3 regions of the Streptomyces sp. Q2 genome follow, and region 2 is predicted to be linked to each of the others. Evidence: riboswitches for the same ligand, from Rfam matches in the RefSeq annotation. Region 2 holds a riboswitch; each other region holds the start of a gene.
The links. A riboswitch is a leader RNA that binds a small molecule or an ion and turns the genes downstream of it on or off. The one in region 2 is predicted to bind cobalamin.
Positions count from the first base shown of each region.

Region 1: linked by a shared signal. The riboswitch ahead of ACWBNA_RS06135 (cobalamin biosynthesis protein) and the one ahead of ACWBNA_RS39240 (ABC transporter substrate-binding protein) in region 2 are both predicted to bind cobalamin.
Region 3: linked by a shared signal. The riboswitch ahead of nicT (Nickel transporter NicT) and the one ahead of ACWBNA_RS39240 (ABC transporter substrate-binding protein) in region 2 are both predicted to bind cobalamin.

Region 1 is NZ_JBXEJE010000004.1:57,236-67,614, reverse strand. Features, by position in the region: gene ACWBNA_RS06150 (putative cobaltochelatase) at 1-201, opposite strand, end outside; gene cobN (cobaltochelatase subunit CobN) at 371-4,024, opposite strand; gene ACWBNA_RS06140 (cobyric acid synthase) at 4,021-5,532, opposite strand; gene ACWBNA_RS06135 (cobalamin biosynthesis protein) at 5,529-6,527, opposite strand; cobalamin riboswitch at 6,629-6,768, opposite strand; gene ACWBNA_RS06130 (hypothetical protein) at 7,132-7,353, opposite strand; gene ACWBNA_RS06125 (inorganic phosphate transporter) at 7,397-8,644, opposite strand; gene ACWBNA_RS06120 (lysozyme) at 8,798-9,547, opposite strand; gene ACWBNA_RS06115 (class II aldolase/adducin family protein) at 9,744-10,379, shown strand, end outside.
Region 2 is NZ_JBXEJE010000048.1:3,476-13,854, reverse strand. Features, by position in the region: gene ACWBNA_RS39270 (helix-turn-helix domain-containing protein) at 1-239, shown strand, start outside; gene ACWBNA_RS39265 (YbaK/EbsC family protein) at 272-829, shown strand; gene ACWBNA_RS39260 (cation diffusion facilitator family transporter) at 833-1,927, opposite strand; gene ACWBNA_RS39255 (ArsR/SmtB family transcription factor) at 1,989-2,348, shown strand; gene ACWBNA_RS39250 (4-hydroxybenzoate 3-monooxygenase) at 2,368-3,585, opposite strand; gene ACWBNA_RS39245 (CoA-binding protein) at 3,737-4,144, opposite strand; cobalamin riboswitch at 4,218-4,406, shown strand; gene ACWBNA_RS39240 (ABC transporter substrate-binding protein) at 4,475-5,491, shown strand; gene ACWBNA_RS39235 (FecCD family ABC transporter permease) at 5,488-6,501, shown strand; gene ACWBNA_RS39230 (ABC transporter ATP-binding protein) at 6,498-7,316, shown strand; gene ACWBNA_RS39225 (hypothetical protein) at 7,372-8,094, shown strand; gene ACWBNA_RS39220 (SixA phosphatase family protein) at 8,091-8,633, shown strand; gene ACWBNA_RS39215 (YigZ family protein) at 8,686-9,312, shown strand; gene ACWBNA_RS39210 (MarR family winged helix-turn-helix transcriptional regulator) at 9,391-9,831, opposite strand; gene ACWBNA_RS39205 (exonuclease SbcCD subunit D) at 10,235-10,379, shown strand, end outside.
Region 3 is NZ_JBXEJE010000001.1:75,396-85,774, forward strand. Features, by position in the region: gene ACWBNA_RS00335 (ANTAR domain-containing protein) at 1-277, shown strand, start outside; gene ACWBNA_RS00340 (hypothetical protein) at 289-567, shown strand; gene ACWBNA_RS00345 (hypothetical protein) at 564-1,340, opposite strand; gene thrS (threonine--tRNA ligase) at 1,684-2,913, shown strand; gene ACWBNA_RS00355 (nucleoside hydrolase) at 2,957-3,919, shown strand; gene nicT (Nickel transporter NicT) at 3,916-5,040, opposite strand; cobalamin riboswitch at 5,069-5,268, opposite strand; gene ACWBNA_RS00365 (ArsR/SmtB family transcription factor) at 5,349-5,738, shown strand; gene ACWBNA_RS00370 (LAETG motif-containing sortase-dependent surface protein) at 5,898-6,839, opposite strand; gene ACWBNA_RS00375 (glycoside hydrolase family 13 protein) at 7,125-8,804, shown strand; gene ACWBNA_RS00380 (DUF4142 domain-containing protein) at 8,829-9,533, opposite strand; gene ACWBNA_RS00385 (Ig-like domain-containing protein) at 9,805-10,379, shown strand, end outside.

The DNA of each region.
Region 1 (10,379 bases), on a different contig from region 2:
GTCGCAGGAGAAGCGACAGCCGGGGACGACGGGGACTTCCGGCAGCAGCGCCGAAAGGGCCCGCACCGCCGTCGACTTGGCGGTGCCCTTCTCGCCACGCACCAGCACACCGCCGACCGCCGGGCTCACCGCGTTGATGAGCAGTGCCAAGCGGAGGCTGTCCTGTCCGACGAGGGCGGTAAAGGGATAGGGCGTGCTCACGCGGTGATCACTCCTTCGGGGGATTCATGGCAGAACGACTCGCAGCCAAGCCGCGACCCCGTCACGGTCGAAGCCTGCTCCCCGCCGACGCGGGGGTGGTCCGGCCGTGTCGCCGGCAGTAGGCGGTGTGCTGGTGTGCTCCCCGCCGACGCGGGGGTTTCCAGGGAGATCACGCGTCTCCCTCCAGATCGCCCTCGAGTTCGAGGTAGGTCGCCCGGAGCCGGTCCAGGGTCTCCTGGTCCGGCTCCGCCCAGAGCCCTCGGTCAGCCGCCTCCAGCAGACGCTCCGTGATGCCCCTCAGCGCCCAGGGATTCGATCGCTTCATGAACTCCTGGTTCTCCGGGGCGAAGACGTACTCGCCGGCGAGCTTCTCGTACATCCAGTCGTCCACGACCCCGGCCGTGGCGTCGTACCCGAAGAGGTAGTCGACGGTCGCCGCCATCTCGAAGGCGCCCTTGTAGCCGTGCCGGCGCATGGCCGCCATCCAGCGCGGGTTGACCACGCGGGCGCGGAAGACGCGGTGCGTCTCCTCGCCGAGCGTGCGGGTCTTCACCTGGTCCGGTGTGGCCGAGTCACCGACGTACGCCTCGGGGGAGGCGCCCGTCAGGTGCCGGACCATGGCGACCATGCCGCCGTGGTACTGGAAGTAGTCGTCGGCGTCGACGAGGTCGTGCTCGCGGGTGTCGACGTTCTTCGCCGCCACGGCGATCCGCTTGAACGCCGTCTCCATGTCCCCGCGCGCCGCCCGGCCCCCGAGCCCGCGCCCGTAGGCGTAGCCGCCCCACACCGCGTACACCTCGGCGAGGTCGGCGTCCGAGCGCCAGTTGCGGGCGTCGATCAGCGGCAGCAGACCGGCCCCGTACGCGCCCGGCTTGGAGCCGAAGATACGGGCCGTCGCGCGCCGCCGGTCACCGTGCTCGGCGGTGTCCTCGTCGGCGTGCGCCTTCACGAAGTTCTGCTCGGCCGGCTCGTCCAGGTCGGCCACCGCCCGCACGGCGTCGTCGATCAGTCCGACGACGTGCGGGAACGCGTCCCGGAAGAACCCGGAGATACGGACCGTGACGTCGATGCGCGGACGCCCGAGCTCGGCGAGCGGCACGACCTCGAAGCCGGTCACCCGGCGCGAGGCGTCGTCCCAGACGGGACGGCAGCCCAGCAGCGCCAGGATCTCGGCGATGTCGTCGCCCTGGGTGCGCATGGCGGAGGTGCCCCACACCGTGAGCCCGACGGACTTCGGGTACTCGCCGGTGTCCTGGAGGTACCGCTGCACGAGCGAGTCGGCGAGGGACTGCCCGACCTCCCAACTCAGCCGGGACGGAATGGCCTTGGGGTCGACGGAGTAGAAGTTGCGGCCGGTCGGGAGGACGTTGACCAGGCCGCGCGTCGGCGAACCGGACGGTCCCGCCGGGACGTAACCGCCGTCCAGCGCCTTCAGGATGTGCCCGATCTCGTCGGTGGTCTTCTCCAGCCGGGGCACGACCTCCTTGCAGGCGAACTCCAGCACGGCGACGGCGTCGGGGAGTTCGGTGCCGATGACCTCCCGAACGAGAGGTGCGCTCTCGGCCACGGCCCACCCGCGTGCCTCCATGCCCTCGGCGAACCGCCGGCACAGCTGCTCCAGCAGGTCGATCGCGTCGGCGGCCGAGCGGGCAGGGCCCTCGACGAGGTCCGTCAGTTCCACCGGGACCTTGACCGGCGCTCCGGGCTCGGCCAGCAACTCCTTCTCGGTGAGCCCGAAATGAGTCGCGAGGCAGGCCCGCAGCCCCGGCAGCGCGTTCGCCTGCCCGCCCCACACCTGCGAGGCGCGCAGCACGGCGAGCACGAGGTTGACACGCGGCTCGCCGACCGGACCGCCGCCGAGGATGTGCAGTCCGTCGCGGATCTGCACGTCCTTGATCTCGCACAGATAGCCGTCGATGTGCATGACGAACTCGTCGAACGCGTCGTCGTCCGGCTGGTCGTCGACGTGCAGGTCGTGGTGCAGCTCGGCCGCCTTCACCAGCGTCCAGATCTGCGCGCGCACGGCCGGCGCCTTCGTCGGGTCCAGGTCGGAGACGAGCGCGTACTCGTCGAGCAGTTGCTCCAGCTTGGCCAGGTCGCCGTAGGTGTCCGCGCGGGCCATGGGCGGTACGAGATGGTCGACGACGGTGGCGTGCCCGCGACGCTTGGCCTGGGTGCCCTCGCCCGGGTCGTTGACGATGAACGGGTAGACGAGGGGCAGTTCACCGAGGACGGCGTCGGGCGCGCAGCTCCTGGAGAGCCCGAGGCCCTTGCCCGGCAGCCACTCCATCGTGCCGTGCTTGCCCATGTGCACGACCGCGTCGGCGCCGAACGAGTTCTCCAGCCACCGGTAGGCCGCCATGTAGTGGTGCGAGGGCGGCATGTCGGGGTCGTGGTAGATCGCGATCGGGTTCTCGCCGAAGCCGCGCGGCGGCTGGATCATGACGACGACGTTGCCGAACTGCAGGGAGGCCAGGACGATGTCGTCCCCGTCGACGTACAGGCTGCCCGGCGGCTCGCCCCACGCCTCCAGCATGCCCTCCCGCAGCCCCGCGTCGAGCGTGTCGAACCACGCCCGGTAGTCGGCGAGCGGCACCCGCGCGGGCGCGGCGGCGAGCTGCTCCTCGGTCAGCCATTCGACGTCGTGACCACCGGCGTTGATCAGCCGGTGGATCAGCTCGTCGCCGTTGTCGGGATGCCCCTCGACGGCGTACCCGGCGTCGCGGAGCGAGTCCAGGACGCGGATCGCCGACGCGGGTGTGTCCAGCCCCACGGCGTTCCCGACCCGGGAGTGCTTGGTCGGATAGGCGGTGAAGACGAGGGCGAGCTTCTTGTCCTGGTTCGGCTTGTGCTTCAGCACCGCGTGCCGTACGGCGATTCCGGCGACCCGCGCGGCCCGCTCGGGGTCGGCGACGTACACGGGGACGTCGTCCGGCCCCTGCTCCTTGAAGGAGAAGGGGACCGTGATCAGCCGCCCGTCGAACTCCGGGATCGCGACCTGCATCGCCGCGTCCATGGGGGAGAGGGCGGCGTCGGACTCCTCCCAGGCGCTCTTCGAGGAGGTCAGGCACAGGCCCTGCAACACGGGGATGTCGAGGTCGGCGAGCGCCCCGATGTCCCAGGCCTCCTCGTCGCCTCCGGCCGAGGCCTGCGAGGCGTGCGTGCCGCCGGCGGCGAGGACGGTGGCGACGAGGGCGTCGGCCTTCCCGAGGATCTCGTACAGCCCGGCGTCGGCGCCGCGCAGCGAACCGCAGTACACGGGAAGGGCGTTGGCGCCCTTCGCCTCGATCGCCTCGCACAGCGTGTCCACGAAGGCGGTGTTGCCGCTGAGCTGGTGGGCGCGGTAGAAGAGCACACCGACGGTCGGACGGCCGTCGACGAAGGCGCGCTCCCCGTGGACGCCGTACTCCGGCATCTTCCGCGGCTCGACGAACCCCTCACCCGTCAGCAGCACGGTGTCGGACAGGAACCGGGCGAGCTCCGTGAGGTTGGCCGGGCCGCCCTCGACGAGATACCGCAGCGCCTCGGCCACCACACCGGCGGGCACCGACGACTCGGCCATGAGCTCCGCGTCGGGCACGGTCTCCCCGCCGAGCAGAACGGTCGGGATGCCCGAGGCCTTGAGGGCGGCGAGCCCGTCCTCCCAGGCACGCTTGCCGCCGAGCAGTCGTACGACGGCGATGTCCGAGCCCTCGACGAGACGGGGGAGTTCCTCCGCCACGTCCACCCGGTTCGGATTGCCGATCCGGTACGAGGCATCGGAAGCGGCCCGGGCCGCCAGCAGATCCGTGTCGGCGGTCGACAACAACAACACTGTGCTCATGCGGGCGCTCCCGGTGGAATGAAAGGCAGTCCTTGCGGCGCGCCGGACTCGATGAGCCGCCACAGCGCGTCCGTGTCCGCGTGCTGTTCGATCAGGTCGCCGAGCCGGTCGAGCTGCTCCTCGCGCAGCGCGGCGAACGAGGTGTCGGCCGCCGGTACGAAAAGGCGGCCCGCGGCGGCCGCCACCTCGCGCAGGAAGGCCCGCCGGAAACCGTCCGACTCCAGCGAGCCGTGCCAGTGGGTGCCCCAGGTCTGACCGACCCGGCAGCCGTCCAAGAAGGGCTCCCCGCCCTCGATCTCGGCGACCCCGTGATGGATCTCGTACCCCTCGACGTGTTCGCCGAGGGCCTCGCCGACGGGCCGGGTGAGGGTCTTCTCGCGGGCGAACCGCACCCGGACGGGAAGGACCCCGATCCCCTCGACATGCCCCTGCCGGCTCTCGACCTCGTCCTCGATGTGCTCGCCGAGGACCTGGAAGCCGCCGCAGATGCCGAGAATGGGCCTTTGTTCGGCGGCCCTGCGGACGAGGGCGTCGGCAAGCCCCCGCTCCCGCAGCCACTGCAGGGCCCGTACGGTCCCCCGGGTCCCCGGAATGACGACGAGGTCGGCATCCGCCAACTCCTCCGGCCGGTCTACGAACCGCACGACGACACCCGGCTCGGCGGCCAGGGCGTCGACGTCGGTGAAGTTGGACATCAGCGGGACCGCACAGACGGCGACCCGCAACACGTCCTCGCCGACGGGCGGGGCCACGACCGACTCCCTGACCGTCCCCCGCAGCGAGACCCGCAGCCCGTCCTCCTCGTCGATGCCGAGCCCGTGCCGGAAGGGCAGGACGCCGTACGTGCGCCGCCCGGTGAGCGAGTGCAGCATGTCGAGCCCGGGTTCGAGCAGGGACACGTCCCCCCGGAACTTGTTCACGAGGAACCCCGCGACGAGCGCCTGATCCTCCGGCGACAGCAGCGCGACGGTCCCGAAGAAGGAGGCGAAGACCCCGCCGCGGTCGATGTCACCGACCACGAGTACGGGCAGCCCGGCATTCCGGGCGATCCCCATGTTCACGATGTCCGTCCGCCGCAGGTTGATCTCGGCGGGGCTGCCGGCCCCCTCACAGATCACCGCGTCATACGTGCCCCGCAACTCGGCGAGACAGTCGAGAACGGTCCCGAGAAGCTTCTGCTGCCGCCCCCCGTGATACCCCCGCGCACTGAGCTCACCGACCGGCTTGCCGAGCAGCACGACCTGACTGCTCTGCTCACCGCCCGGCTTGAGCAGCACGGGGTTCATCAGCGCGGTCGGCTCGACCCGGCAGGCCTGCGCCTGCATGGCCTGCGCCCGCCCGATCTCGGCACCCTCACGCGTCACGAACGAATTGAGGGACATGTTCTGCGCCTTGAACGGCGCGACCTTGACCCCCTGCCGCACCAGCCACCGGCAGATCCCGGCGGTGACGACGCTCTTGCCGGCGTCGGAGGTGGTACCGGCGACGAGAAGACCACCACCGGTCATGACGCACCACCCGCGCGCGGGACCGAACCGGTGGGCACAGCCCGCGGCCCCGAGCGCCCCTTGACGCGCCCCCGCAGCAGTGCCCCCGCCGCACTCACCCCCAGTGCGAGCCACCCGACCCGCTGCGACAACCGAACAGCCCTCTCGATGTCCCCCACCCGCACGGCACGCCCCTCCCCGTTCAGCACAGGCCGATGCTCGATCCGCCCCCCGTACGACAACGTCCCGCCGAGCCGCACCCCGAGCGCCCCCGCGAACGAGGCCTCCACGGGCCCGGCGTTGGGACTCGGATGCTTCGCGGCGTCCTCCCGCCAGGCACGCACGGCGCCCCGGGGATCCGAACCCGTCAGCGCGGCCAGCACGGCGGTGAGCCGCGCGCCCGGCCACCCGGCGAGATCGTCGAGCCGAGCGGAAGCCCACCCGTACCGCCGATACCGGGGCGACTTGTGGCCGACCATGGCGTCGAGGGTGTTCACGGCCCGGAAGCCGAGCAGCCCGGGCACACCGCCCACGGCTCCCCACACCAGCGCCCCGACCACCGCGTCGGAGGTGTTCTCGGCAACGGACTCGACGACCGCCCGGGCGATCCCGTCGGCGTCGAGGGCCTGCGGATCCCGCCCGCACAGATGCGGCAGCCGGTCCCGCGCGGCGTCGATGTCCCCCGCCTCCAGGGCCTGCCCGACGCCCCGGGCCTCCCGGGCGAGTGAAGTCCCGCCGACCACGGCCCAGGTGGCGGCTCCGGTGAGCGCGAGGGAAGCGGCAGTGGAGGTACGTACGCTCCGTGCGGCCACGGCCCCGACAGCGACCGCGCCCCCGGCGCACACGACGGCGTGCAGCGCGCCCCACCCCCGGTGGTCCCGCCACAACGCCCGTTCCACGGCACCCGCGGCCCGCCCGAACACGGCGACCGGATGCCCACGGCGTGGATCGCCGAGCAGGAGGTCGCCGAGAAGGCCGGCGGCGGCGCCGTACGCGAAAACGCGATCGGCACGCATGGACTCAGCCGACCGCTGTCACAGACAGGGTGCTGGTGTTGAACCTCGAACGGCAGCCGCGCATGGCGATATGTCCTCACTCAGGGTGTCCGCGCCCTGGTTCGACGAGATCGGCGGTGAGAGTTCCTGGCTCCCGGGGCTTCCTACCCCGGTGACAGTGGCGGGACCGCGCCGGACTCACACCGGCTTCCTCTCCTACCGCCGTACATGGCTCCGGCAGTCCACCACGGGGTTGGAAGGGCCGTCAACTTGCTGTTGACCTGCGAGAGGGGAGTGTGCTGAGACCCACATCGGTGGCATGACGGTCGGCTCACGGGGGCCGGCCGGCCGGTGATTCGCCTGCGCGGGGCGGCTCTCCGGTCAGGCGCTTGTGATCACGCTTCGTCAACGCATGTGGTCCGTCAGGAAGGGATGAGGCGCCGGTAGTTACGGGTGGAAGGTACCGAAAGGGCATGGTTTGAGCGGCGCGTCCGTCACGGAGGCACTCCGCCCGGCGGTGTGCCCCGCACGTGTCGCCGTCGACCGCGCGGGTGACGCCGACATGCGACAACCGGGCGGGTGCGAGGCCGAAGCCCCGCACCCGCCCGGTTGTCGTGCCGTGACGTCAGGCCACGATCAGATAGATCCCGTACCCGACAGCCGCCGCGCAGGCCGCGAAGCACGCGTACGCACCCGTGACCGCGGCAGCGGCCGTGCCGCCCTGCGCGACGGCCCGCTCGCGGCGGGACAGGCCCACGATGCCGAGGGTGAAGAGGGCCACGAGGGTCACGGTGATCAGGAGGCTGATGCCGAAGACGGATCCGAGGGCCGCCCAGTCGATCTTCATGCTGGTTCTTCCTTCATGCCGGTTGGTGCCTGGGTGGCGGGGCTCAGACGGTGGTCGCGGCCGACGGGGCCGCGGGGTCGGCCGCGCTGGCCGGGGCCGGGATCGTGGCCGTGAGGTCCTCAGTCACCGAGGCCCCGACCGGCGGCGGCGTCACGGCGGCGATCGCCGTGGTGACCACGCCGGCCGGCTCCTCGCTGTCGTTGACGTTCGTGTGGTCGACGACCTCGCGGCGCGAGAGCTTCCAGATCGCCGCGCTGGAGGCGATGAGGAAGACGGCGACGAGGGCGGTGCCCCAGGCGCCGAAGCCGGTCACATACTCCGCGAGCGCGCCCACCAGGGCCGCGGCGGGCAGGGTCAGGCCCCACGCCACGAACATGCGGGTCGCCGTCGACCAGCGGACCACGCCGCCCTTGCGGCCGAGTCCGGCGCCCATCACCGAGCCGGAGACGGAGTGCGTGGTGGACAGGGAGAAGCCGAGGTGGGAGGAGGCCAGGATGACCGTGGCCGCGCTGGTCTGGGCGGCGAAGCCCTGCTGCGGCTGGAGGTCGGTCAGGCCCTTGCCCATGGTGCGGATGATGCGCCAGCCGCCGAGGTAGGTGCCGAGCGCGATGGCGAGGCCCGCGGAGAGGATGACCCAGGTGGGCGGGTCCGAGTCGGGGGCGACGGCGCCGCCGGCGACCAGGGCGAGGGTGATGATGCCCATCGTCTTCTGGGCGTCGTTGGTGCCGTGGGCCAGGGAGACCAGGCCGGCGGAGGCGATCTGGCCGGCGCGGTAGCCCTTCTCGGCGGCCTTGCCGTCGGCCTTCTTGCCGAGGGAGTAGGACAGGCGCGTGGCGAGCATCGCCGCCAGGCCCGCCACGATCGGGGCGGCGATCGCCGGGATCAGGACCTTGGTGACCAGGACGTCACCGTGCACCGCGCCGACGCCCGCGGAGGCGATGGTGGCGCCGATGAGGCCGCCCATGAGGGCGTGCGAGGAGCTGGAGGGGAGCCCGACCAGCCACGTCAGCAGGTTCCAGAGGATCGCGCCGACCAGGGCGGCGAAGATGACCTCGGGACGGATGCCGGATTCGTCGACGAGACCCTTGGAGATCGTGTTGGCGACCTCCACGGAGAGGAAAGCGCCTACAAGGTTCAGCACGGCGGACATGGCCACCGCGACCTTGGGCTTGAGTGCACCGGTCGAGATGGTGGTGGCCATCGCGTTGGCGGTGTCGTGGAAACCGTTCGTGAAATCGAACGCGAGTGCGGTTACTACCACAATCGCGAGGATCAGCGAGAAGTTTTCCATTTACCCAGGCAATCGTTCGAGGTCATTGGCCAGATGAACGTAGGTAACCAGGGTGAACGGAAGATGAACTGAGCAGGGCCGCACGGTGTCTGGATTCGACGGTTCTCGCTCCACCGGGCTCCAGTTGATCCGCGCGGCCCCGACGCCGCGGGATCAGTCGCCTCTGGCGAACTCCCTCAGCTGGGTCCGGGACCCGTTGAAGAGATTCTGGTCACCCGGCAGGCCGCCACTGTTGTCGTACTGCCAGATGGTCCAGAACGACCAGCCGGCGGGCAGCGTTCCGGCGTTCGCCGAGTTGTAGCGGGCGACCCACAGGGCGTGGTTGGCGGCGAAGGCGGGGCTGCCGCCGGTGCACGTGTTCCACCAGTGGGCGGTGGTGTAGATCACCGGACGGCGGCCGGTGAGCCGTTTGACCTCGTCGCTGAACGACTTGATCCAGCTGACCATCTTCGGCTTGGTCAGGCCGTAGCACTTGTGCTTCTTGTCGTACGGGTTGTATTCGATGTCGAGCGCGGGCGGCAGTGTCCAGCCGTCCGCACTCCAGCTGCCGCCGTTGCGCACGAAGTGCGCTGCCTGCGCCGAGCCGGACGACGTGTTCGGCAGGGCGAAGTGGTACGCCCCGCGGATGATGCCCGCCTCGCGCGCGCCGTTGTACTGCCGGCCGAAGTACGGGTTGCGGTAGGTGGTGGACTCGGTCGCCTTGACGTAGACGAACGTGGCGCCCTTCGCCCTGGCCTTCTGCCAGTCGACGTTCTTCTGGTGGGAAGAGACGTCGTGCCCCTTGGGCAGGCTCGCGGCCGAGGCGGGCGTCTCGGCGAGGGCTGTTCCCCCGACGGTGAGTGCCGCCGCGGCCGCCGCCAAGGCGCGGGTGCGGCGACGGGACGGATTGCGATCACGGGCCATATGTCCCCCCGGAATGGCGACGTGCACGACAAATCCCCCAGAGATTACTGGAAGGTCGTCGCATCTCCGGTGATCTCCGGCCAAGCGACCGAAGAAGCCTGTGTATGCCCATATGTGCTCTTTCGGAGGTGCCGGTTCCGGCCTAAAGTGCCCTCGCCCGCGGGCGGGTTGACGCCGCGCCTGGCAGGATCGCCGCATGGCTGAGGAGCGGCGGGACGCCGGGGGCGTGCGGGGCGGCCGGGACGGCGCACAGGATGTGCCGGAGCCGCGGGGGAGGAGTGTGCGCCCCGAGGAGGCGCACGCCTGGGAGGCGCTCGTCGCGACGGCCCGGCGGACGGTGTCCGACGGACTGGTCGTCGGGACCTCCGGCAACGTCTCGGTACGCGTCGAGGACACCGTCCTGGTCACACCGTCGGGCGTCCCCTACGACCGGCTCGCGCCGGACGACGTCACCGGCGTCGACCTCGACGGCCGGCAGGTCCTCGGCACCCTCGTCCCCACCAGCGAGCTGCCCATGCACCTGGCCGTCTACCGCACCACCGACGCGCTCGCCGTCGTCCACACCCACGCCGTGCACGCCACGGCCGTCTCCACGCTCGTCCCCGAGCTCCCGGCGATCCACTACATGGCCGGCGCGCTGGGCGGCCCCGTCCGGGTTGCCCCGTATGCCACATACGGCACCGACGAGTTGGCCGAGAACATGCTCCACGCCCTCGCCGACCGCTCCGCCTGCCTCCTGCAGAACCACGGCACCCTCACCTACGGCACCACCCTGGACCAGGCCTACGACCGCACGGCCCAGCTGGAATGGATGTGCCGCCTGTGGCTGACG
Region 2 (10,379 bases):
TGTGGGAGTGGCGGCTGATGCCGGGCGAGAACAGCTCCTCGGACCCGCATCCCACCGGCACCGCCGAACTGGTCCATGTCACCGAGGGCGAGCTGACGCTCACCGTGGACGGCGTGGAGTACCGCGTCCCGGCGGGCGCGACCGCCTCTTTCGAGGCCAACACCCCGCACACGTACGGCAATCAGGGCGACGTTCCGATGCGGATGCTGATGGCCGTCTCCGTCCCGCCCGTGCACTGAGCCGGCCCGGGCGGCTTTGTTAGCGTGCGGTCATGGACGCACCCATCGGACACTTCGACCACGCCGTCCCCGCACCGGACTGCCTCGACGAGCTGACCCGCCCGGTCGCCGACGCCGTACGCCACTGGAGCGGCAGCGTCCCCGCCGAGCAGATCGTCTACGTCGACACCGACCCGCGGTGGGCCGACACCGCCGTCTTCGTCGAGCACTACGGCCGTGAGCTGCTGGAGAGGTCGGCGAACTGCGTGGTCGTCGCCGGCAGACGCGGCGGCGAGAGCACCCTGGCCGCGTGCGTCGTGCTCTCCACCGCCCGGGTCGACGTCAACGGCGTCGTGCGCCGCCAACTCGGCGCCCGCAAGGCCTCGTTCGCCTCGATGGACACGGCGACGGGGGAGACCGGCATGGAGTACGGCGGCATCACCCCGGTCGGACTGCCCGGCGACTGGCCCGTGCTGGTGGACTCCGCCGTCGTCGACCTGCCGTACGTCCTGGTGGGCAGCGGGCGGCGGCGCGGCAAGCTGCTGGTACCGGGGAAGGCGTTCGCGGAGCTGCCGGGTGCGGTGGTGCTGGAGGGGCTGGGGGTCGCCTGACTCTCAGGCCGCCCCGTGGTGGGCGAGGGCGTGGTGCGGATCCGCCTCGCCCGGCACCGGCGCCGGGTCGGCGTGCACCAGGGCCGCGGTGAGGCGCGGGACGGCGTGCAGCAGGGCGTGTTCGGCGTCCACGGCGATGCCGTGCGCCTGGCGTACCGTCGCCTCGCCGTCCACCACGACCGCCACCTCGGCACGCAGCCGGTGCCCGATCCAGCGCAGCCGCAGCTCGCCCACCTCCCGCACCCCTTCGACCTCCCGCAGGGCCTGCTCGGCCCGGTCCACGAGCGCCGGGTCGACGGCGTCCATCACCCGCCGGAACACCTCGCGCGCCGCGTCCCGCAGCACCAGCGTGATCGCGGCCGTGATCGCCAACCCCACAATGGGGTCGGCCAGTTGCCAGCCGAGGGCCGAGCCGCCCGCGCCCAGCAGCACGGCCAGGGACGTGAATCCGTCCGTACGGGCGTGCAGCCCGTCGGCCACCAGCGCGGCCGAGCCGATGTCACGGCCGACCCTGATCCGGTACCGGGCCACCCACTCGTTGCCCGCGAAACCGACCAGCGCGGCCACCGCGACCGCCGACACGTGCTCGACGGGCCGCGGATCGAGCAGCCGGTCCATGGCCACCCACCCCGCGAAGGCCGCCGACGCGGCGATCGTCAGCACGATCACGATGCCCGCGAGGTCCTCGGCGCGGCCATAGCCGTAGGTGAAGCGACGGGTCGCCGCGCGCCGGCCCAGCACGAACGCGATTCCGAGCGGTACGGCGGTCAGCGCGTCCGCGGTGTTGTGCACCGTGTCGCCGAGCAGCGCGACCGAACCGGAGACGGCCACCACGAACGCCTGCGCCAGGGCCGTCGCGCCCAGCACCGCCAGGGAGATCCACAGGGCCCGCATGCCGCGTGCCGACGACTCCAGGGCGGAGTCCAGCTTGTCGGCACTCTCGTGGGAGTGGGGAGTGAGGAGGTGTGCGAGGCGGCGGCGCAGGCCGGAGGCCGGGTGGTGGTGATGGGCGCCGTGGTCGTGCCCGTGATCGTGCCCGTGGCCATGGTGGTGTCGGTCGTGCTCGTGCTCGTGCTCGTGGTGGTGTCGGTCGTTCACGTGGGTCCCCTTCCGGTGTGAGGAGTGGACGCGCGACGGCCCACGAGGCCATTATGTGCGTATGAGCGCACGCATGCACCTATCACCTGCGAACGATGCGCACCCGCGCACCCCGGGCGAGGAACAGTTCGCACTCGCCGCCGAACTGCTCGCCCTGCTCGGCGACCGGACCCGGCTCACCCTGCTGCACGCGCTGGCCGCGGGAGAGGCCGACGTCACGACGCTCACGGAGGCGTGCGGGGCGGCCCGGCCGGCCGTCAGCCAGCACCTGGCCAGGCTCCGGCTGGCCGGCCTGGTGAACACCCGCAAGGAGGGCCGCCGGGTGGTCTACTCCCTGCCCGACGGCCATCTGCGCCGCCTGGTGGACGAGGCGCTGAACGTGGCGGACCACCGGCTCAGCGACCGGCCGCCGCACGACTGACGCACCCGGCCGAGCCGGGTCAGTACGCCGTGGCCGTGCCCAGATACTGCTCGGCGAAGGCCGCCCCGGCGGCGGGCGAGGTGAACAGGCGGCGGAGCCGGGCGAAGGTTGTGCCCGCGCGGTAGGCGTCGCCCGAGGAGGTGCCGTGGTAGACCTCGGAGAGCCACTGCGAGAACTCCTGGTAGTCCCACACCCGCCGCAGGCACGCCTCCGAGTAGCCGTCCAGGCCGGTCTCGTCGCCCTTGGTGAGGTACCCGGCGAGGGCGTCGCCGAGGAGGAACGCGTCGTGCAGGGCGAGGTTCATCCCCTTCGCCGCGATGGGGGCGGTCAGGTGCGCGGCGTCCCCCGCCAGGAAGAGCCGGCCGAACACCATGGGCTCGACGACGTAGCTGTGCATGTCCAGGACACGCTTTTCGATCAGCCGCCCCTCGGTGAGCGGGCCGAGGCCGGTGGCCGCGAGCCGCTCCTGGAGCTGCGACCAGACGCGTTCGTGCGACCAGTTCTCCGGGTCGTCGCCGGGCGGGCACTCCAGGTAGTACCGGGTCACCTCGGGGCTGCGGGCCATGTGCCCGGCGAAACCGTTCGGGTGGATGCCGAACACGACACAGTCGTTGGACGGAGGGGCCTCGGCGAGCAGCGCCAGCCAGCCGATGCCGTAGTCGTGCCGGGAGATGTGCGCCTGCTCGGGCAGGGCGCCACGGGTCGCCCCGCGCCCTCCGTCGCACCCCGCGACGAAGTCGCACTCGACGACCTCCCGCTCGCCCGTCTCCGCGCCGACGTACGACACCGAGGGCCGGTCGGTGTCCAGATCGTGCAGCTGGACGTTCCGCACGCCGAACCGCACCTGCCCGCTCCGCACGTCCGCGTACTCGCGCACCAGGTCCGTCACCAGCAACGGCTGCGGGTAGACGAAGTGATGCGTCCCCGTCAGCTCCACGTACGAGAAACGGAAGCGCTCACCGCCGAACCGGAACTCGCACTCGGTGTGCAGCTGCGCGCGCTGCAGCAAGGTGTCCGCGAGACCACGCCGCTGAAGCCCGCGCACGGCCCACTCCTCGAGGAGGCCCGCCCGCGGCCGCTGCTCGATGAACTCACGCGTCTCCGTCTCCAGCACGAGGCAGTCGACGCCGGCGGCCCGCAGGATGTTGCCGACGGTGAGCCCGGCGGGCCCGGCACCCACGACAACGACCGGAAAGCGTTGCGGAGCAACGGAGTTGGGAGGACTGGTGGCGGTCACCCGCACATTATGTCGGGGCGTCCGGGAGGGTTTCGGCAATTCCGGACGCAGCGGAATGCCCGCGTGACCACCCGAGCTGTCAGAGGTGTTGGTGCTGCGGGCGGCCAGGCACCGGCCCCTCGGTGTCCTCAGGGGGCGATGGGCCCGTCCGTCAGCCCAGGCGGGGGATCTCGATCGCCGGGCAGCGGTCCATCACCATTTCCAGCCCCGCGGCCCGGGTGCGGTCGTACGCGGCCTCGTCGATGACCCCGAGCTGGAACCAGACGGCCTGCGCACCCCTCGCCACCGCCTCGTCGGCGACCGCTCCGGCGAGGTCGCTGTTCACGAACACGTCCACGACGTCCACGTCGAAGGGGATGTCCGCGAGCGAGGCGTACCCCTGCTCCCCGTGCACCGTCTCCGCCTTGGGATGCACCGGCACGATCCGCTTGCCGTAGCGCTGCAGCACCTCTGCCACGCCGTACGCGGCGCGCTGCCGGTTCGACGACAGGCCGACCACGGCCCAGGTGTCACCGAGCCCGGTGAGGATCTTGCGGACCGTTGCCTCGTCGCCGTACACGGTGGTCTCCTCGGGGTCGCGAACGCACTGACCTCTGGCACAACAGCGCGCCGCGACCGTGGATTCCCCACCGTGATAGCTTGCCGAGGCCAGTCGAACCCATGACACGTGGGTCAGGGAATCCGGTGCGAATCCGGAGCTGACGCGCAGCGGTGAGGGTGACGGGCGGGGCCTCGGCCACTGGACGACGGTGTGTCGTCTGGGAAGGCGCCCCGACCGGATGATCCCGAGTCCGAAAACCTGCTGGCGGCCCTCGCGGTGACGTACGGCGGGGGAGCACCGTACGACCGGGCTCCGCGTTCGAGCCCTCGACGATCGAGGACCATTCCCGTGCAGATAGCACGTCTTGCCCGTCCCTCCGCCCTGCTCGCGGCCGGATCCCTGCTCCTGGCAGGCTGCGGCGACGCCGGCACATCCGCTGCGAAGGCCGCGGTCAGTCTCGACAACTGCGGCCGTACGGTACGCGTCGAGGCCCCGCCGGAGCGTGCCGTCTCCCTCAACCAGGGCACCACCGAGATCATGCTCTCCCTCGGCCTCGCCGACCGGATGGCGGGGACGGCGACCTGGACCGACCCCGTGATGAAGGGCCTGGAGAAGGCGAACGCGAAGGTGGAGCGGATCGCCGACAACAACCCCTCCTTCGAGCGCGTCCTGGACGCCGAGCCGGACTTCGTCGCCGCCTCCTTCGTCTCCACGCTGGGGAAGGGGGGAGTGGCCTCGCGGGAGCAGTTCGAGAAGCTCGGCGTGCCCACGTACGTCTCCCCGTCCGACTGCGCCGGCAAGGACAACTCCGGCGACGGCGACGGCGCACGGTCCGAGCCCCTTACCGCCGAGGCCGTCTACGGCGAAATACGTGACCTGGCAGCCGTCTTCGGGGTGAAGGAACGGGGCGACAAGCTCGTCGGCGAGCTCAAGGCGCGGATGGCGAAAGCCACTTCCGGCATCCACGCCTCGGACGTGACCCTCCTGTACTGGTTCGCCAACTCCGAGTCGCCCTACATGGCGGGCTGCTGCGGCGCTCCCGGCGTCATCACGCGCTCCCTGGGCGCCAAGAACGTCTTCGACGACACACACGACGAATGGCCGCAGATCAACTGGGAGACGGTCGCCGACCGGGACCCCGACGTCCTCGTCATCGGCGACCTGACCCGCAAGTCGCAGACCGCCGAGTCGGCCGAGAAGAAGATCGCCTTCCTGGAGTCCAACCCGGTCACCAGGAACATGGCCGCCGTCCGGCACCAGCGGTACGTCCTGCTGAGCGGGCAGGCCATGAACCCGACCATCCGCACGATCGAGGGCGTGGAGCGGGTCGCGGCCGGCCTGCGCGAGTTCGGGCTCGTGAAGTGACCGCCCGGGCGGTCCTGCTCGGTGCGGCCGGGACGGTCCTGCTGTGCTGCTCCCTCGCCGTCGCCATCACCATCGGCCCGGCCGACATCCAAGTCGCCGACGTGTGGTCCGTCGTCGCTGCCCATCTGGGCGTCGGCACCTCGGAGTTGACGCCGATCCGGGACGGCATCGTGTGGCAGCTCAGGCTGCCGCGCACGCTCCTCGCGGCCGTGTGCGGCGCCGGACTCGCCGTGTGCGGCGCGGTGATGCAGTCGCTGCTGCGCAACCCGCTCGCCGACCCGTTCGTCCTCGGGGTGTCCTCGGGCGCGTCGACCGGGGCCGTACTGGTGGTCGTGCTGGGCGTCGGCGGGGGCGCGGTGTCGGTCCCGGCGGGCGCGTTCCTCGGCGCCCTGGTGTCGTTCGCGCTCGTGCTGTTCCTCAGCCACACGCTCGGCGGCGGCACCGACCTGGTCGTCCTCGCCGGCGTCGCCGCCATGCAGCTCTTCTCCGCCCTCACCTCGTTCGTCGTGATGACCGCGGCCGACGCCGAGACCACCCGGGGCGTCCTCTTCTGGCTCCTCGGCTCCCTCGGCGGGGCGGGCTGGACCGACGTGTGGGTGTGCTTCGCCGTCCTGGCCGTGGCGCTGGTGGTGTGCCTGTCGTACGCCCGCACCCTGGACGCCTTCGCCTTCGGGCAGGACGCGGCGGCCGCCCTCGGGGTGTCCGTGGCCCGCACCCGTCTGGTGCTGCTGTGCGTCACGGCCCTGCTCACGGCCGCGCTGGTCAGCTCGGCCGGGGCCATCGGCTTCGTCGGGCTGGTGCTGCCGCACGCCGCCCGCGCCCTGGTCGGCCCCGGCCACGCCCGGCTGCTGCCGGTCACCGCGCTGGCCGGGGCGGTCTTCCTGGTGTGGGTCGACACGCTGGCCCGCACGGTCCTCGACCCGCAGGAGGTGCCGGTGGGTGTCGTGACGTCCCTGATCGGAGTGCCGGCCTTCGTGGCGGTGCTGTACCGGACGCGGAGGGTGCGGTGAAGGAGACCCTGCGCACGGAGTCCGACGCGCCCGCCGCCTCAGCCGAGGGCCTGCGTGCCGACCGGGTGAGCCGCCGAGCCGACGGCCGCCTCATCCTGGACGGCGTCACCCTCGCGCCCGCACCGGGCTCCACCGTCGGTCTCCTCGGCCCCAACGGCTCCGGCAAGTCCACCCTGCTGCGGCTGCTGGCCGGCCTGCTCGGGCCGAGCGCCGGCGTCGTCACGCTCGACGGCACACCGGTGGCCGGTCTGCCCCGCCGCGAGGTCGCCCGGCGCCTCGCCGTGGTCGAGCAACAGGCAGACACCCAGGTCGAGTTGACGGTCCTGGACGTCGTACGGCTCGGACGCGTCCCGCATCGCCGCGCCTGGACGCCCGCCGCCGCGCACGACGAGGCGGCCGTGCGGTCGGCCCTGGACCGCGCCGGGCTCACCGATCGCGCCGACCAGCCCTGGCACACCCTGTCGGGCGGTGAACGCCAGCGGGTCCAGATCGCCCGCGCGCTCGCCCAGGAGCCCCGCGAACTGCTCCTCGACGAACCCACCAACCACCTCGACATCCACCACCAGCTCGACCTGCTGTCCCTGGTCACGGCCCTCCCGGTCACCGCCGTCGTCGCCCTGCACGACCTCAACCTCGCCGCGATGTACTGCGACCGGGTGGTCGTCCTGCACAGCGGCCGGGTCGTGGCGAGCGGCACCCCGGGTGACGTCCTGACCGAGCGGCTCATCGCCGAGGTGTACGGGGTGCGGGCCGCCGTGACCCGCGAGGGGCCCGAGGAGCGGCCCCATGTGCGGTTTCTGGGCACGCTGATCTGAACGTGTGTTCGGGCGGGCGGTGGCGCGGTGCGGTCCGCGCGCCTACGCTCACCTCGTGCTGCGCATCACCGACGCCCGAACCGGCGAGCCCGTCGACCCCGCCCCCGCCCGCCGGGGTCTGACCCGTGTCCACGCGCATGCGGCGGGCCACGACAGCACCGCCCTGCGCGTGCTGCTCGTCGCCGACGTCCTGTTCCGGGCCCTCGAACTCGGCGGCACGCCCGTCTGGGCGCTGCTGACGGGGGAGCGGCAGCAGACGGAACTGCGAGCAACCGCGGCGGCCCTCGGCATCCGGCCGTTCGAGGACAGCCGGGACGTCTCGTCGGGGCTGGGGGAGGCGCAGGTCATCCACGTGGTGGCCGACAGTGAGCCCGTCCCCGACGGCGTCCGCATCTGCGTCGGCCCGGTGGACCAGGCATCCGGCGCCGTCCCGGAGGGCGCCGACCCCGCCGTCGTACGCCTCGCGCTGCTCTCCCGGCACCGGAGCGAGCCCGTGCGGCTCGACGCGGACACCCTGGGGGAGGCCGGCGAGACCCTCGCACGGTGGCGGCGCGCGGTCGCCGACTGGGCGCGCAGGCCGTCGCGGGCGATTCCCGAGGAGGTGCGCGGAGAGCTCCGTACCGCCTGGGAGGACGACCTGGACATCCGCGCGGTGCTCGGGGTGCTGCGCGGGGTGGAGACCTCGGACCTGCCCGAAGGCGCCCGCTTCGAGACGTACGCCTACGCCGACCGGCTGCTGGGTCTCGAACTCACCCGCGACGTGGGATCGCCGGCGTGATCGCGCGGGCGGGAGCGGGCCCGCTGCGTCACCTGCTCGTCCTGCGGCACGCCAAGTCCGCCTGGCCGGAGGGCGTCCCCGACCACGAACGCCCGCTCGCCCCGCGCGGCCGCCGTGACGCCCCGGCCGCCGGCCGGGCCCTCGCGGAGGCGGACCTGCTGCCGGACCTCGCCGTGTGTTCCACCGCCGTACGCGCCCGGCAGACCTGGGAGCTGGCCTCCGCCCAGTGGGGGACACCGCCGCGGGTGCGGTTCGTGGCCCGGGTGTACGCGGCGGACGTGTCCGGCCTGCTGGCCGTCGTGCACGAGACGCCCGCACAGGTCGACACGCTGCTGCTGGTCGGGCACAACCCCGGCCTGGAGGAACTGGTCCTCGGCCTCGCCGGGGACGGCCTCGACGACACGCTGGACGAGGTGCGCCTGAAGTTCCCCACCTCGGCGATCGCCGTGCTCGCCTGGCGTGGCGCCGCCTGGTCGGATCTCGCCCCGGGCACGGCCCTGCTGACGGACGTGATCGTCGCGCGCGGCAAGAAGAAGTGACCGGGAGAAGGCCGAAGACCGGGAAGCGGATCAGCCCGCATAGGGTGGTCCGATGCAGGACGAGTACCGCACAGTGGCCCGCGCCGGAGTGCACGAGACCGAGGTCAACCGCTCCCGCTTCCTGTGCGCCCTCGCCCCGGCGGCCACCGAGCAGGAGGCCCAGGACTTCGTCGCGGGCATCCGGAAGCGGCACGCGGACGCCACGCACAACTGCTTCGCGTACGTCATCGGCGCCGACGCCGCGATCCAGAAGGCGAGCGACGACGGCGAACCCGGCGGCACCGCGGGTGTCCCCATGCTCCAGATGCTGCTGCGCCGCGACATGCGGTACGTCGTCGCCGTCGTCACCCGCTACTACGGCGGCGTCAAACTCGGCGCCGGCGGGCTCATCCGGGCCTACGGCGGAGCGGTCGGCGAGGCCCTGGACACCCTCGGCACCCTCACCCGCCGCCGCTTCCGGCTGGCCACGGTGACGGTCGACCACCAGCGCGCCGGCAAGGTGCAGAACGACCTGCGGGCGACGGGCCGCCAGGTGCGGGACGTGCGCTACGGCGAGGCGGTCACGATCGAGATCGGCCTGCCGGACGCCGACGTCGAGGCCTTCCGGGCGTGGCTCGCGGACGCGACCGCGGGAACGGCCGCGCTGGAACTGGGCGGAGAGGCGTACGGGGACGCCTGATCAGCCGGCCGCAGCCGCAGCCGCAGCGGCAGCCGGGGTCCGGGCATTCCGCCCACTGTCACACCCCTGACCCGAGCTTCAGGAGTCGGCCGAAGAGGGCGACGGAGTCGGTGCCTCCATCACCTCCGCCAGCCGGCCCAGCGCCTTGAGCACCCACTCCCGGTCCTCCCCGAGCCCGGCCGGCAGCTCGACCTCGGCGGCGGGTTGTCGGGGGGAAGCGGTCGTCGACCGCCTTGGCGCCCGCGGGGGTGATGGTGACCAGGCGGCACGGCGGTCGGCGGGGTTCGGGGCCCGGGAGATGAAGCCGCGCCGCTCCAGCTTGGCGAGGGTCTTGCTGATGCCCGCGCGGGACAGACCCAGGTTCATGGCGGGGCGGCGGGCGATGAGCGGGTCGGTGGCGTGGCGGAGCGGGATGAGCATGTCGACCTCGGGCGCGGTGAGCGGGGCGCCCTCGTAGAGAGGCTCGACGGCGCGGTCGAGGAGGCCGGTGGCGGGTTTGAGGAGGGCCACCACGTCCATGGGGGAGGTGTCGAGGCCGGGGTTGTGGCGGGACCAGTGGGCGCGGTTCCGCCAGGGGCACGGCGAACCGGAGCACCGCCGGCCGGCCTGACCCGGCCGCGCGCACGATGCCTCGCCCTCGCGCAGGTGGACGCCGTGACCCGACGAACCCCTGGGCGGGAAGCGGTCGTTCCCCGCGGGAGGAAGTGGCGTCGGCATCTCGCCCGTCACACCGGTCACTTCGCCAATCGCGGCATCAAGGACATTCCCTGTCATCTGATGTCGGATGGGGTGACGGACAGAGGTTCGTGGTGGATCAGGTACCGGCAGGCGTTAGCGTGGTGGATGCTGACGGCGAGCTTGTGTTGGTTCGTACTGGTTCCAGGGGTGTTGTAGGGGGAGATATGCGGGTCGGAGCGGGTTTGTGAGATTGCTGCACACTTCCGACTGGCATCTCGGCCGGGCGTTCCACCGGGTGAACATGCTCGAAGCCCAGGCGGAGTTCATCGGCCACCTCGTCACGACCGTGCGCGAGCGCGGCGTGGACGCCGTCGTCGTGTCGGGGGACG
Region 3 (10,379 bases), on a different contig from region 2:
CATCGCCGCGCTCACCCTGGCCCACTGGCTCGCCGAAGCCCGGCGTCCGCACGATCTGCTCACCTCCCTGCAGGCCGCGGTCTCCGCGAAGGCGACGGTCGAGCTCGCCAAGGGACTCCTGGCGGAGTACGCGGGTGTCTCCCTCGCAGAGGCGCTGGTACTGCTGCGCCGGTACGAGGAGAAGTCGCGACTGCCCATGACGGCCGTCGCCCGCGCGCCGGCGGAGCGCACGCTCGGTCCGGAGGAACTGCTGGAGGGAGTCCCGGATCGGGCCTAGGATCGTCGATCATGGACACATGGGGACTGTTCCTGATCGCCGCGGTCGTATTGGTGGGCATCGGCAGTGTGGAGAGCCGAATCTCCCGTGCCGACCGCCGCATGGCGCGGGTGGAGCGCAAGCTCGACCTGATCCTGGACCAGCTGGGGCTGACCGAGCACGACCCGCGGATGGACGAGGTCGCCGCGCTCGCCCGTGAGGGCAGGACCGTGACGGCGGTCAAGCGGTACCGGGAGATCACCGGGGAAGGCCTGAAGGAGGCCAAGGAAGCGGTCGACCGGCTGGCCTAGATCTCCACCCGGCCCTGCTTGTGGACCTCCGCCAGACGCCGCGCGCCCAGGTCCACGGCCGCCCGGGTGACGTCGGCCGACACGTCACCGAGACCGCCGTGGGTGAGCCCGATCGCGTCGGCGCCGACCCGGACGACGGCGACGTCCAGGGTGAGCATGACCGGTTCGCCGTTCAGCGTCGCGCCGGACACGGTGACCCGCAGGCCCTGGCGTGCGTCTCCCACCTCCGGCAGCCCGGCGTCGGTGACCTGGACGTCCGTCACGTGTCCCTGGGCGGTCGTCGACGGGAACCGCGCGCACTTCTGCGGCAGGGTCTTCAGCCAGGCCAGACTCCGGTCCACGTCCGTCGGCCGCTGGGTGACGACCTGGTAGCGCAGCTGGGACCCGTTCCAGACGTCGTCGAGGCCGATCACCGCCCGGGGGCGGGCGTCCGCGCCGAACAGCTCCTCGGCGTAGAGGACCTCGAGCAGGCGCCGGCACTCGGGCCACTGAGCCGTCGCCTTCAGCAGCCCGTCGTGCCAGGTCGCGGCCCCCTGCGTAGGGGCCCAGGGCTCGCCGAGATCGACCTCCGTGACGAGGGCGGCCTGAGCCTGCGCCTGGGTGAGGCCCACGGACGACGGGGTGGCGGACGTCACGGGTGCGCTGGTGGTGGTCCCGTAGTCGGGCTTCTGGGCGGTGGGCGGCGTACTGAGGGCGGAGCAGCCGGCCGCACCGACCAGGGCACTCAGACTGACGGCACAGGCGGCGAGCGCGCGGGCCGGGGGCGGGGTCATCGGGGGTGCCTCCTTGAGGCCGTCCAAGATCGAGTACGCCCTCCTACGGCACCACCAGCTCCGCCGGCCCACCAGCGAGCCGGGCCGTACGGGTGAGCGGGGCCGGCGCCGGGGGCCGGGGTGGGCGCGGGTCCCGAAAACCGATCGCCCCCTGCTCGCCCCCTTGTTACCGTCGCCCCATGCAGCGTGCCCATGTCGTACCCGTGTCCCTCACGACGACGCCGGAGAGTGTCCCGGCGCGCTGACAGCTGACCCAGTCCAAGCCCCGGGGCGAGTGCCCCTGGGCTTCGGCGTGCGGGGGCTCGTCTCCGGTCACCGTGAGGAGAGCACCGCCATGACCGCCATGACCGGCCCGCACGACCACCGCCGACTCGGCCGGGAACTCGGCCTGTTCGACACCGACCCGCTGATGGGCGCGGGCCTGCCGTACTGGCTCCCCGACGGGGCCGTCGTACGGCACACCCTGGAGGAGTACGTCCGGGAGGCCGAACGCGCCGCCGGCTACCGGCACGTGTACTCGCCGGTCCTCGGTAAACGCGAGCTGTACGAGATCTCGGGGCACTGGTCGCACTACAGCGAGGACATGTTCCCGCCGATGGCGCTGGGCGCGGAGGAGGTCGTACTGCGGCCCAGCCTGTGCCCCCACCACGCGCTGATCTACCGCTCCCGCTCCCACAGCTACCGCGAACTGCCCTTGCGGATGGCCGAGTTGGGCGGCATGTACCGCTCCGAGCCGTCCGGGGTGCTCGGCGGGCTGACCCGGGTCCGGGCCATCCAGCTCAACGACGCCCACATCTTCTGCACCCTGGACCAGGCCGTGGACGAGGCCCGGGACGCCCTGGAGCTGATCGGCCGCGCCTACGCCGATCTCGGCATCCGCCCCGCCCGATACCGGCTCTCGCTGCCCGGCGAGGGCGGCAAGTACGTCGCCGACCCGGCCCTGTGGCGGCGGGCCACCGCGCTGCTGCGGGAGGTGCTCGACGCCGCCGGCGTGGCGTACGAGGCCGCCGAGGGCGAAGCCGCCTTCTACGGCCCCAAGATCGACGTCCAGATCACCGACCCCGCCGGCCGCGAGAGCACCCTCTCCACCGTCCAGATCGACTTCCACCAGCCCGAACGCTTCGACCTGCACTACATCGGCGCCGACGGCGCGAAGCACCGGCCGGTCATGGTGCACCGCAGCATCATCGGCAGCGTGGAACGGGCTGTCGCGCATCTCGTCGAGCAGCACGGCGGCGCGTTCCCGGCGTGGCTCGCGCCCGTGCAGCTGGCGGTGCTGCCGGTCGCGGACGCGCAGGAGGAGCGGGCCCACGAGGTCGTACGGCGGGCCCTGGCGCGAGGGCTCCGGGCGGAACTCCACGGCCCCGGCGACGGCACCCTCGGCGCCCGGATCCGGGCGGCGCGACTCGTGCCGTACCAGGCGGTGATCGGGGAGCGGGAGGCCGACGGCGACCTGGCGGCGCTGCGGCTGCGGGACGGGAGCCGTCCGGGGGCGGTGCCGGTCGGTGAGCTGCTGGACCGGATCGCCGCCCGGGTCGGTGATCGCGGGACCGAACTGTGGGCGGCTGCGTAAGGTCGCTTCGTAACCCGTCGTAGCCCGGAAAGAGGAACCCGCCGTGACCGGTCAGCCCATCCCGGTGATCATCGACTGCGACACGGGCGTCGACGACGCCCTGGCCCTGCTGTTCGCCGTACGGCATCCCGCGCTCGACGTGCGCGCGGTGACCTGCGTGGCCGGGAACACCGACGTGGACGGCGTCGTCCGCAACACCCTGACCGTGCTGGAGCAGGCCGGGGCCGGTGACATCCCGGTCGCGCGGGGTGCCGAGCGCCCGCTGATCGAGCCGGTACGCACGGCACGGCACGTGCACGGCGAGGACGGGATGGGCGACCTGGGGCTGCCCGCGCCGACCCGCCGGCCGGTCGACGTGGACGCGGTGACGCTGCTGCGGCGGGAGATCCTCGCCTCACCGACGCCGGTCACCCTCATCCCCACCGCGCCCCTGACCAACATCGCGCTGCTGCTGCGCACCCACCCCGAGGTGGTCCGCAACATCGAGCGGATCGTGTTCATGGGCGGCGCGGTGGCGACCGGGAACGCCACGCCGGTCGCGGAGTTCAACGTGTGGCACGACCCGGAGGCGGCCGCGATCCTGCTCACCGCCGGGGTACCGATCACCATGTACGGCCTGGACGTCTTCAAGCAGGTCCTCGTCCCGGCCGGGGACGTGCAGCGGCTGCGCGCGAGCTCCGAACCCCGCCTGCGCATGGCCGGCGAACTCCTCGCCCACCGCGACCCCGCCACCTCCGGCGACCCCACGCCCACGGGCGGCCTCGGCGACGCGGGCGCCGTCTGCGCGGTCGTCGACCCGGGGGGCATCACCACCGAATTGCTCCCGGTCGAGGTGAGCCTGGCCCCGGGGGCCACCCGGGGCCAGACGATCGTCGACCGGCGCCCGCGCCCCGGCGAGTCCGAGATCCACGAGGGTACCCGTGAACAGCGCCTGGTGGACGTGGCGTTGGGCGTGGACGTGGAGCGGTACGTGAAGCTGTGGCTGACGACGGTGGAGGGTGTCTAGCGCGTCTCCGCCGCGGGCCGGACCGCCCACCGCTGCTCCACCCTGGCGAGCCGCCAGTAGGCGATGGCGGCCGCCCACACCACCACGAACAGGCCGACGATGACGTAGCCGACGCTGTCGAGGTTGATGTCGGCGATCCAGGTGGTGACCGTGTCGCTCAGGTCGAGCTTCTCGTGCAGGACGCCGACGAGTTCGATGGTGCCGATGAAGAAGGCGACGGCGACCGACAGGCCGGTGATGGTGAGGTTGTAGAAGACCTTGCGGACCGGGTTGGAGAACGCCCACTGGTAGGCGAAGTTCATGAACGTGCCGTCGAGGGTGTCGAACAGGCTCATGCCGGCGGCGAACAGGAGCGGCAGGGACAGGATCGCGTACCAGGGCAGGCCGGCCGCCGCGCCCGAGCCGGCCATCACCATCAGGGTGACCTCGGTCGCGGTGTCGAAGCCGAGGCCGAAGAGGAAGCCGAGCGGGAACATCTGGCCGGGGCGGCTGATGGACTTGGTGAGGCGGCCGAGGATCCGGTTCATGAAGCCGCGCGAGTCCAGGTGCTGTTCGAGTTCCTTCTCGTCGTAGGCGCCCGCCCGCATCGCCTTGAACACCTTCAGGATGCCGAGCAGGGCGGCCAGGTTGAGGGCGGCGATGAGGTAGAGGAACGTGCCGGAGATCGTCGTACCGAGGAAGCCGAGCACCTGGTGGGTGCCGGAGCCCTCGTTCATGACCTTTCCGGCCAGCTGGGTGCCGCCCGCGATCAGCAGGGCGAGGACGACCACCACGCTGGAGTGGCCGAGCGCGAACCAGAAGCCCACCGACACCGGGCGCTTGCCGTCGGCCATCAGCTTGCGGGTGGTGTTGTCGATCGCGGCGATGTGGTCGGCGTCGAAGGCGTGCCGCATGCCGAGGGTGTAGGCGGTGATGCCGAGGCCGATGCCGAAGGCCTTGTTGCCGACCTCGTAGTGCCCGGGGGCGACGAGGAGGAACAGGATTCCGAAGGCGACGACGTGCAGTGCGGCGACGACCGCCATGAGGCCGGCGGTCTTGAGGGTGTCTTCCCGGCGCCATTTGAAGGAGGACGTCGGGGCGGGGACATGCGCAGACTTCTGGGCAGGGTTGGGCAGGGTCATCCGGTCACGCTCCAGCACCTCGTGGATCAACTCGTGAGATGCCGTGGCCGGTCTCCTGGCTTACGGGTCGTACGTGTCCGTTCCTGCCTTCCCGGTCTTGCGACCAGTGGCCCGGCTGGCGCCGGACGGGACGGAAACTCCCCGATCACAGTGGCGAGGGCCGCTCCGGCATGGACCCCCTGAGGGGTCGTCACCGGCTTCCCGAGCACCACGGCCAGCCCACCGTAGGGTGGCAAGCGGTCTCCTGCATAGCTGCGTACCTGGGCAGGTATGAAAGATCACATGGGGGTGCCTGCGAGGATGACGGCATGCATCTCGTTCCGGCCGACCGAGCGGATCGCCGAACCATCGACGGGCACCGGGTGTGCGACGCCATCGCCGCGATCGGCGAACCGGGCCATGTCCGCACCTGGGCCGACCGCTTCTCGCTGCTCGCCGACCCCAAGCGGCTCGCCCTGCTGCTCGCCCTGCACCGGGCCGGCCCCCTGGCCGTCTCCGACCTGGCGATCGCCACCGGCATGAACGACCCCGCCGTGTCCCAGGCGCTCAGGCTGCTGCGGGCGGCGGGTGTCGTAGAGGGCGAGAAGGAGGGACGGATCGTGCGCTACCGCGTGGTGGACGCCGACATCGCCGCGCTGCTCAAGCAGTGCGCGACCCCATCCGGCCCGTCTGGGGGTCCCCCCTCTGGGGGAGTCTGAGGACGAGGCCCTTCGGGCCGAACGCGGGGGTCTGGGGGCGTAGCCCCCAGGGACGGGACGGGAAGGGGCGGCGCGGGTGACATCCCGTGTCCTCAACCCGAAAAGCGCCGGCCGGGCCGAAACCGCCCGACCGGCGCTGATCACACCGACTGCGCCTGATTACGAGCGGGCAGCCTTGCGACGCCGCGTCGCCAGCACGATGCCCGCACCGCCCGAGAGCAGCACCGCCGCACCGATCGCGATCGGACCGGTCGCGCTGCTGCCACCGGTCTCCGCGAGGTCACCGCCGCCGTTCGGGGTGGCGGCAGGGGACGTGGTGGACTCGGAGGCCGACGGGCTCGGGGCCTCGGTGGAGGGCGAGGGGGACTCGGCGGGGGTCTCCGTCGCCGGGGGCGTCGTCTCCTCCGCCGGCGTCGAGGGCTCGGTGGACTCCGGCGTCGACGGGGTCGGCGTCGGGGTGGCCGGCGGCTCGGACGGGGCCGTCGTGCAGTCCTTCGTGCCGCCGTTCCAGGCCGCGATCAGCTTGTCCTTGATGACCGGGCGGTCCGGGCCCTTGGGCAGGTCGCCGTGGACGAAGCCGTCGTTCGCGTCGAGCTTGCCGTCGAACTTGACCGCGCCGCGGTAGAGGTCTATCTGCGCGAAGCAGCCCGCGTCGGGCACCGCGATGTCGAGGGAGTCGGTCTGGCCCGGCTTGACGGTGACGGTGTCGAAGTCGACGAAGACCTGCTCGCCGGAGGTGCCGAAGGTGGCGCCGTGGGCGAGGTAGGAGGCCAGGGAGGCCGTGCAGGTGGCGGCGTCGCCCGCGGTGCGGACCTTGATGTGGACCTTGCCGTCGTCGGTCGGCTTGAGGTTCTGGTCGTCGACCTTGACCGAGTCGAAGAAGCTCGTGCCGTCCAGCGAGAACTGGCAGCGGTCGGTCCCGGTCTCGGTGCCCGCGCCGGTGCCGGGCTTGTAGGTGCCGCCGGAATTCCAGCCGTCGCCACCGGGAGTGCCGGTGGCCCAGGCGCCGGAAGCGGCGGCGACGGAGGCGGAACAAAGGACGAGCGCCGCGGCGCCCGTCCCCAGCAGGCGGCGCGCGGTGACACGTCTGGCTGTCGACATGCGGATCCCATCGGATGTGTGTGAGGGGTGCTGAGGTGCTGTGGAAACACCTCTGAGAACACTGGGCCCATTGGTCACATGCGCCACAGTGTCCGCACATCGTGGATCTCCCAGCGGAACCCTGTCAACCTGCGGATATGCAGAGGGAGTTCAGAACTCCCTCACAATTCCGACACACAGGGAATGAACCGCTCCGGACGGCGTTCGAGTTCCCTTTCCCGACAATGTGGACAGGTACCTGAGTGCCGTGCCCACCGTCACGACCGCCATGAGGGAGAACGCCGCGTGACCGACCCGAACCGAGACCACCGACTGCACCTTCCCGACCTCTCCTCCAAGGACCCCGACTGGTGGCGGCAGGCCGTCGTCTACCAGGTCTACCCCCGCAGCTTCGCCGACGCCGACGGCGACGGGCTCGGTGACCTGCGCGGGATCACCCGGCGCCTGAACCATCTCGCCGCGCTGGGCGTCGACGCCCTGTGGCTCAGCCCCTTCTACCCCTCCGAACTCGCCGACGGTGGCTACGACGTCGCGGACCACCGCGACGTCGACCCTCGCCTGGGCACCCTCGACGACTTCGACGCGCTGGCCGCCGAGGCCCACCGCCTGGGCCTGAAGGTGATCGTCGACCTCGTCCCCAACCACACCTCCCACCAGCACGTCTGGTTCCGGGAGGCCCTCGCCGCCGCCCCCGGCTCGCCCGCCCGCGACCGCTACGTCTTCCGCGACGGCCGCGGCAGCCACGGCGAACTCCCGCCCACCGACTGGCAGTCCGTCTTCGGCGGCAGCGCCTGGAAACGGGTGCCGGACGGACAGTGGTACCTGCACCTGTTCGCCCCCGAGCAGCCCGACCTGAACTGGGACAACGAGGAGGTCCGCGCCGACTTCCGCACCACCCTGCGCTTCTGGTCCGACCGCGGGGTCGACGGCTTCCGCGTCGACGTCGCCCACGCCCTCGCCAAGGACCTGGAGGAACCACTGCGCGACCTCGGTGCCCCCGAGCTCAGCAGTGAGGAGTCGCTGCCCCGGTTCCCGCCCGGCGCGCACCCCTTCTTCGACCGCGACGAGGTCCACGAGATCTACCGCGACTGGCGCAAGATCCTGGACGCCTACCGCCCGCCCCGCATGGCCGTCGCCGAGGCCTGGGTCCAGGGGGCGCGGCGCGTGCGGTACGCCCGCCCCGACGAACTCGGCCAGGCCTTCAACTTCGAGTACCTGCAGGCCGGCTGGGACGCCGGCGAGCTGCGCCAGGTCATCACCGACTCGCTGGCCACCGCGTCGGAGGCCGGCGCCTCCGCCACCTGGGTGCTGTCCAACCACGACGTCCTGCGGCACGCCTCCCGCCTGATGCTCCCGCCCGGCACCGACGACAACGCCTGGCTGCTGTCCGGCGGCCACGCCCCCGCCGTCGACCCGGCCGAGGGCCTGCGGCGAGCCCGCGCCGCCACGCTCCTGATGCTGGCGCTGCCGGGATCCTCGTACGTCTACCAGGGCGAGGAACTCGGCCTGCCCGAAGTCGCCGACCTGCCCTTCGAGGTCCTTCAGGACCCGATCTGGGAACAGACGGGACGCGTCCGCAAGGGCAGGGACGGGTGCCGGGTGCCGCTGCCGTGGACGAGCACGGGGCCGTCCTACGGCTTCGGCGCGGGCGGTGCCTGGCTGCCGCAGCCGGAGAGCTTCGCGTCCTACGCCGTCGAGGCGCAGGACGGGGTCGAGGGCTCGACCCTGGAGCTCTACCGCAAAGCCCTCCGGCTGCGCCGCAAGCTGCTGGAGGGCGAGACCCTGACCTGGGGGGCCGACAGCCCGGACGGCGTGCTGGACTTCACCCGCAACGACGGCTGGCGGTGTGTCACCAACCTGTCGGGGGCGGCCGTACCCCTGCCGCCGGGCGAAGTGCTGCTCGCGAGCCGCCCGTTCGAGGACGGGCGGCTCGGGCCGGACACGACCGTCTGGCTCGCTCCCTAGCGACCGGCCGCCCCGCCGACGGGCTCAGGGGGTGATGGTCGGCGTCGCGGTCGCGGTCGGCGGAGGGGTCAGGACGACCATCGGCTCACCGGGCTGCGGCGGCGGCGGAGTCATGTCGCTCTGGGGCAGCTTCGGCGGGGTGGTCTGCTGGAAGAGGGCCTGGTCGAAGTTGACCAGGCCGGTCTTCTCCATGACCGTGATGTGGTCCAGGACGGTGTTGTTGGCCTGGTCGGCCAGCTGCCGTATCAGCGAGTTCTTGGTGGTGGAGCGGATCTTCGCGATGGTGTTGAAGATCGAACCGTGCGTGATCCGCAGGATGTTGGCGAAGTTCGAGTCGAACGCGTTGCCGGCCTGCGAGGAGTTGATCTGGTTCACGAACGCGACCTGCTGTGGGCTCGCCACGTTCGGCAGGGTGATGTTCAGCAACGGGGCGATCTTGCGGCAACTGGCGTCCAGTGCCCCGTGTCCGTCGATGAGGTGCTCGGACGCGGTCTTGACCTCCGGGGCCGTCCCCTTCTTCAGGCCGATCTGCCCGAGCGGGTACTCCCACAGCCCGGCCGCGCGCACAGAGACCACGAAGGCACGGTCCTGCTCGGTCAACGGCCCCCACTGCGTCTGGGCGATCACTCTGTCCTGCGCGCTGGAGACAGTGTCGAGACCAAGCATCGAGGGGTACGCGAGCGCGCCCAGGGTCAGCGTGAGGGCACCACCCACGAAAAGGGTTCCCATCGAGTTCCGCGAAAGTCGCACCGTGTCTCCTGCCCGGTAGGGGTCCCGCCTGCAGGCGGTCGGACGCTCAGAGGTACGGACACGGGAGCGTCAAGAACCTTTTGAATTGGTAAAATCTTCGGTGGAAAGCCGAGCGGCCCTCGCACCCGGAGGGGCCGTCAGGCCGCACCGCCTCGCCCATACGGCTCACAGCGCACGCCACCGGCGCGGCCGGGCCGCGAGAATCGCACGCGTCGGGGTCCACGACGTCCGGTGAGGAGCGGTGCCGACGATGAGCATGGCGAGCATGGCGACGAGGGTCGCGCTGGCGGTGATCGCGGTGGTGGGCACGACGGCCGTGTCCGGCCCGGCGCCGGAGGCCGCCGCGCACGGGCGGGAGTTGTGGGGGGCCGCCGTGACGATCGTCCCCGGACGGGAGGGGGTCGTCGAGGTCGCGGAGTACGCGGGGGCGGCGACGCTGGGCGCCGGGTCCGCGCTGACCCTGACGGCGCCCGACGGCAGCGAGGTCACGGGCGTGCCGCTCGCCGCCGGCGGCTATCGGGGGGCGGTGACGTCCGGCGGGAGCGGTGGGACGTACACCTTCCCGGGGGGCGCGGAGGTCACGGCCGCCACCGCGTCCCAGGCGGCGGCGCAGGCGTGGCGGGGGCGGGTCTTCCCCTTCGTCCTGGCGGTGGACCCGGACGCGGTGCCGGGGACGCGGCTGCGCGGGTGCGCGCTGCGGCTCACGGACGCGCGGGGTGCGGTGACGGAGCGGGGCGCGTGCGAGGTGACCGTCGGCCTGCCCGGGCCCACGCTGACCCGGCCCGAGTCGGGAGTGCCGCTGCCGCAGCGTCCGGAGGTGGCCGG